Linked DNA regions of Cupriavidus necator. The protein of the gene in region 1 binds, or shares a complex with, the protein of each later gene. Links are inferred from orthologs where the notes say so. Each region holds a gene or a part of one and is shown on either strand. Other genes may lie near its edges.

Region 1 (3,056 bases):
GCCAACTACGACTACCAGCGCATCCAGTACAACACCGTGGTGTCCGCCACGATGAAGATGCTGAACGCGCTGGACGACGCCAAGACGGCTTCGCCGGCCGCGCGCCGCGAGTGCTTCGGCATCCTGCTGCGCGTGCTGTACCCGGTGGTGCCGCACGTCACCCACGGCCTGTGGGACCAGCTGGGCTACGCCGCCGAAGCCGGCGACCTGCTCGACGCGCCGTGGCCGCAGGTCGATGAAGCCGCGCTGGTGCGCAGCGAGATCGAACTGGTGCTGCAGATCAACGGCAAGGTGCGCGGCAGCATCACCGTGCCCGCCGAAGCCGACCGCGCCGCGATCGAGGCAACCGCCGCCGCCAGCGAGACCGTGGCCAAGTTTGCCGAGGGCAAGGCGCCGAAGAAGATCGTGGTGGTACCCGGCCGCCTGGTCAACGTGGTGTTGTAAGCTGGCCCCGGAACCTGACAAGGAATCGCCAAGAATGAAGCGACTGAACATGGGGCGCCGCAAGGTGCTCGCGGCAATGCTGGCAGTGCCGGCAACGGGCCTGCTGGCCGGTTGCGGCTTCCACATGCGCGGCAACGCGGATTTCGCCTTCAAGCGGCTCTATATCGGGATTCCGGCCAATTCGCTGATGGGCGCGGACCTGCGCCGCGCCATCCGCGGCGGTTCCGACACCCAGGTGGTAGCCGACCAGAAAGAGGCCGACGCCCTGCTGGACGTGCTGCAGGACACCCGCACCAAGTCGATCCTGTCGATCACGACCGAGGGCGTGGTGCGTGAATACCGCCTGACGCAGCGTTTCACCTTCCGCCTGCGCGACCCCGCCGGCAATGAACTGATCGCGCCGTCGCAGCTGGTGCTGACCCGCGACCTGACCTACAACGAAGCCAACACGCTGGCCAAGGACTACGAAGAGCAGCAGCTGTACCGCGACATGCAGCGCGATATCGTGCAGCAGCTGATGCGCCGGCTGGCCGCCGTCAAGGCCATCTGATCACGGCATGCAGCTCAAGCTCGACGGGCTCGACGCGCACCTGAGGCAGGCCAAGGCCAAGGGCCTGGCACCGCTGTACGTGGTACATGGCGACGAACACCTGCTGGTGCTGGAAGCCGTCGACCGCCTGCGCGCCGCGGCGCGCGAAGCCGGCTTCTCCGAGCGCGACGTGCTGGTGGCCGAGCGCGGCTTCCACTGGGGCCAGCTAGTCGAGGCGCAGCAGTCGATGTCGCTCTTTGGCGACCGCAAGATCGTTGAACTCCGCATCCCGTCGGGCAAGCCCGGCAAGGACGGCGGCGAGGCGCTGCGCGCCGTGGCCGCCCAGCCGTCGCCCGACGTGGTGCTGCTGGTGACGCTGCCGCGGCTGGATTTTGCCGCGTCCAAGTCGGCCTGGTTCCAGGCGCTGGAAGGCGCCGGCGTGTCGATCAAGGTCGACTCCGTGGACCGCACCCGGCTGCCGGCCTGGGTCGGCGAGCGGCTGTCGCTGCAGCAGCAACGCGTCGAAGGCGGCGAGCCGGGCCGACGTGCGCTGCAGTTCATCGCCGACAAGGTCGAGGGCAACCTGCTGGCGGCGCACCAGGAAATCCAGAAGCTGGGGCTGCTGTACCCGCCCGGCGAGCTCACCTTCGACCAGGTGCACGATGCGGTGCTGAATGTGGCCCGCTATGACGTGTTCAAGCTGTCTGAATCGATGCTCTCTGGCGACGTGCCGCGGCTGGTGCGCATGCTCGAAGGGCTGCGCGGCGAGGGCGAGGCCACGGTGCTGGTGCTGTGGGCGCTGACCGAGGAAATTCGCGTATTATCCAAGGTCCGGCAAGGGCTGGCGGCTGGCAAGCCGGCGGGTGTGCTGATGCGCGAACTGCGCGTCTGGGGCCCGCGCGAGCGGCTGGTGCCGCAGGCCGCGCAGCGCCTGGCGCAGCCAAGGCTGGAAGCGGCGCTGGCACTGGCGGCGCGGCTGGACCGCCAGGTCAAGGGCCTGTCGGACCTGCCGCCACCGGGCGGCAGCCCGCTGCCGGCGGAACCATGGGACGGGCTGCAGCAGCTTGCCCTGATGATCGCGCGCTGAACGCGCAACTCCACAGGTTTGCTTCCCCCGCCGCGTGCGGCGGGGGGACGGAAAACACACTGACGGCCACCACCCCAGGGCCACTGACATGAACGAGCTCGACCTCAATCAATACATGGACCGCGTCGGCCGCCAGGCCCGCGCCGCGTCGCGCGCCATGGCGCGTGCCTCCACGGCCGACAAGAACCGCGCGCTGCTGACCATCGCCGCGGCCATCCGCCGCGATGCCGACAAGCTCAAGGCGGTCAACGCGCGTGACGTTGAACGCGCCCGCGCCAACGGCCAGGACGCCGCCTTCATCGACCGCCTGACGCTGTCGGACAAGGCCATCGCCACCATGGCCGCGGGCCTGGGGCAGATCGCCGCGCTGGCCGACCCGATCGGCGAGATCTCGAACATGAAGTTCCGCCCGACCGGCATCCAGGTCGGCCAGATGCGCGTGCCGCTGGGCGTGATCGGCATCATCTACGAGTCGCGCCCGAACGTGACCATCGACGCCGCGGCGCTGTGCCTGAAGTCGGGCAACGCCACCATCCTGCGCGGCGGCTCCGAAGCAATCGAATCCAACACCGCGCTGGCGGCGCTGGTGGCCGAGGGCCTGTCCGCGGCCGGCCTGCCGTCCGAGGCGGTGCAGGTGATCGAGACCACTGACCGCGCTGCCGTGGGCCGGCTGATCACCATGACCGAATACGTCGACGTGATCGTGCCGCGCGGCGGCAAGAGCCTGATCGCGCGGCTGATGGAAGAAGCGCGCGTGCCGATGATCAAGCACCTGGACGGCATCTGCCACGTCTATATCGACGCCGATGCCGACCTGGACAAGGCCGTGCGCGTCTGCGACAACGCCAAGACGCAGCGCTATGCGCCGTGCAACACCATGGAGACGCTGCTGGTGTCGCAGGACATCGCCGCCGCCGCGCTGCCGCCGCTGTGCCGCATCTACCAGGAGAAGGGCGTCGAGCTGCGCGTGTGTCCGGCCACCCGCGCCACGCTGGA
Region 2 (2,966 bases), 660 kb from region 1 along the record:
TATTCGACAAAACCCTTCACGCCGCCGGAGAAGGCAAAGTCTTCTTCCTTGCCAGTGCGCTGGTCGACCAGCTTGATATGCACGCCGTTGTTCAGGAACGAGAGCTCGCGGATGCGCTTGGAGAGGATCTCGTAGTGGAACTCGACGTTGGTGAAGATCTCTTCGTCGGCCAGGAAGTGGACTTCGGTGCCGCGCTTGTCGGTGGCGCCGATGATCTTCATCGGGGAGACTTCAACGGGCTGGCCGTCGGGGCCGGTCACGGTCTCGACGATACGGTTCTGCACGTCGCCCTTGGCGAATTCGATCAGGTGGACCTGGCCGTCGCGGCGCACGGTCAGGCGCAGCCACTTGGACAGCGCGTTCACGCAAGACACGCCCACGCCGTGCAGGCCGCCAGACACCTTGTAGCTGTTCTGGTTGAACTTGCCGCCGGCGTGCAGCTCAGTCATGGCGATTTCCGCCGCGCTGCGCTTGGGTTCGTGCTTGTCGTCGAACTTGACCAGGGGCGGGATGCCGCGGCCGTTGTCGACGATGGAGATCGAGTTGTCGCTGTGGATGGTGACCTGGATCTCGGTGCAGTAGCCGGCCAGCGCTTCGTCGATGGAGTTGTCCAGCACCTCGAAGACAAGGTGGTGCAGGCCGGTGCCGTCGGAGGTATCACCGATATACATGCCCGGACGCTTGCGTACCGCCTCCAGGCCTTCCAGGATCTGGATCGAAGAGGCTCCGTAGGTGTTTTCCTGCTGCGGGTTCTGCTGTTCGGTCATGTCTTTCTACTCACGGCAATGGCGGAATTCGGGCCGGGCCGGCATAGCGGCGGGGCGCGAAAAGGTCCGCATGGCGGGTTACTAAAAACGGCAAAAGGGGCGGATCGTCGTTTCGATCCTGCCCCCGCTGCGGGATGGTCATCCCCAGGACTTCCCGGCCTGGGCCGGGTGTCGTTGCGTGCCGTTTGCTGCTCCGGTTCTTGTCTGGTCTGGTCCTGTTACCGGATCATCAGATGCGCATCGGCATGACGACGTACTTGAAGTTGTCGTCTTCCGGCACGGTAATCAGCGCACTCGAATTCGAGTCGCCGAGGCTGACCTGCACCTGCTCGCTCTTCAGGTTGGCAAGCACGTCAAGCAGGTAGGTCACGTTGAAGCCGATATCGAGCGCGTCGCCCGAGTAATCGAGTTCCAGCTCTTCCTGCGCCTCTTCCTGGTCGGCGTTGGTGGAGCTGATCTTGAGCATGTGCGTGTCGAGGATGCAGCGCACGCCCTTGAATTTGTCGGTCGTCAGGATCGCGGTGCGTTGCAGCGCCTGCTGCAGCCGCACACGGTCGATGGCGAAGGCGTTCTTGTAGCCCTTGGGAATCACGCGCTGGAAGTCAGGGAACTTGCCTTCCACCAGCTTGGAGATCAGTTCGATATTGGCGAACGTGAACTTGACCTGGTTGGCGGCCAGTTGCACCTGCACCGGATCGTCGTTGTCTTCCAGCAGGCGCTGCAGTTCCAGGATGGTCTTGCGCGGGATGATGACTTCCTGGCGCGCGCCCACGCCGACGGCTTCGGTTTCCAGCTCAACGCCGCAGTAGGCCAGGCGGTGGCCGTCGGTGGCGACTGCCATCACCTTCTTGCCTTCCACCACCAGCAGCATGCCGTTCAGGTAGTAGCGGATGTCCTGCTGCGCCATGGCGAAGTGGACCATCGCCAGCAGGTGCTTGAAGGTCTTCTGCGGCAGGCTGACGCTGGCGTTGAATTCGCTGGCTTCGGCAACGGTCGGGAATTCCTCGGCGGCCAGCGTCTGCAGTGCGAAGCGGCTCTTGCCGGATTGCACGGTCATGCGCTTGTCGTTGAGCGACAGGGCCACGTCGCCGTCAGGCATGGCGCGCAGGATGTCCAGCAGCTTGCGCGCGGCCACGGTGGTGGCAACGCTGTCGCTGCCTACGCCGCATTCGGCGTGCGTGGTGATCTGGATCTCGATGTCGGTCGAGAGGAAGGAAACGTTGGACCCGGACTTGCGAATCAGCAGATTGGCCAGGATCGGGAGGGTGTGGCGGCGCTCCACGATGCCGCTCACGATTTGCAGCGGACGCAGCAGGTTGTCTCGCGAGGTTTTGACCAATTGCATTGAATTTATCCTTCGTCGTTTGTAATCGGCGACCGCAGAACGCAAACAACTCCGAATTCACTTAGGAATCAAGGAGTTAATATGCCATTGTACCAAGGATAAGCCGCTGCGGTGAAGCGGGGCGGGACCGGCCGGGGGGCCAGCTGTGCCCAAAAAGCCACGCTGGCGCTGCCCGTACTTGCCATCCCGTCCCGACTCACCGCAAAGCCTTATCAGTGGCCATTTTCCGGACACTTGCCCCGGCGACGCTGACGTTAATTCCCCAGGCGCCACGGGATGTCCGTGGCGCGCACCCTACAGTATGCCAGCCCCGAGGGGCCGACCCTTCAAAACGCCTTCCCGGGGGTCCCCGGGCATCGGCCATGCATCAGCCCTTGAGCGTTTGCTCCAGCACGTGCAGTTCATGGTTGAGCTGCGCGTCCTTGCTGCGTTCGTCGGCGATCTTGCGCACGGCATGCAGCACGGTGGTGTGGTCGCGGCCGCCAAAGAGCTCGCCGATTTCGGGCAGGCTCTTCTGCGTCAGCTCCTTGGCCAGGTACATCGCAATCTGGCGCGGCCGTGCAATATTGGCAGGGCGCTTTTTCGAATACATGTCAGCGACCTTGATGTTGTAGAAATCCGCGCAGGTCTTCTGGATGTTCTCCACGGAGATCTGGCGGTTCTGCACAGTCAGCAGGTCCTTGAGCGCTTCGCGCGTCACCTCGATGGTGATGTCCTTGCCGTGGAAGTTGCTGAACGCCAGGATCTTGCGCAACGCGCCTTCCAGCTCGCGCACGTTTGAGCGCAGGTGCTTGGCGACAAAGAAGGCAACCTCTTCGGGCACGTTGACGTTTTCCGCGGCGGCCTTCTTCATC

What was found. Proteins that work in one complex are often made in the same cells at the same time.
Region 2: the proteins of holA (region 1) and dnaN are in contact, whole or in part, in a cryo-EM structure (PDB 8GIZ), measured with the Escherichia coli proteins. The link is inferred for Cupriavidus necator from one-to-one orthologs.

Annotation. Positions count from the first base shown.
Region 1 is NZ_CP066018.1:2,168,355-2,171,410, forward strand. The notes cover bases 47-3,030. They hold holA (DNA polymerase III subunit delta), read left to right. Parts: upstream 47-1,001; coding sequence 1,002-2,060; downstream 2,061-3,030. Other genes in these bases: leuS (leucine--tRNA ligase), read left to right, coding at 47-444; I6H87_RS10140 (LPS-assembly lipoprotein LptE), read left to right, coding at 479-994; I6H87_RS10150 (glutamate-5-semialdehyde dehydrogenase), read left to right, coding at 2,149-3,030. Outside these bases: more of leuS, read left to right, coding at 1-46; more of I6H87_RS10150, read left to right, coding at 3,031-3,056. UniProt on the Escherichia coli protein: Part of the beta sliding clamp loading complex, which hydrolyzes ATP to load the beta clamp onto primed DNA to form the DNA replication pre-initiation complex.
Region 2 is NZ_CP066018.1:1,509,539-1,512,504, forward strand. Bases 55-2,948 are described here. They hold dnaN (DNA polymerase III subunit beta), read right to left. Parts: upstream 2,113-2,948; coding sequence 997-2,112; downstream 55-996. Other genes in these bases: gyrB (DNA topoisomerase (ATP-hydrolyzing) subunit B), read right to left, coding at 55-767; dnaA (chromosomal replication initiator protein DnaA), read right to left, coding at 2,480-2,948. Also shown: more of gyrB, read right to left, coding at 1-54; more of dnaA, read right to left, coding at 2,949-2,966. UniProt on the Escherichia coli protein: Confers DNA tethering and processivity to DNA polymerases and other proteins. Acts as a clamp, forming a ring around DNA (a reaction catalyzed by the clamp-loading complex) which diffuses in an ATP-independent manner freely and bidirectionally along dsDNA.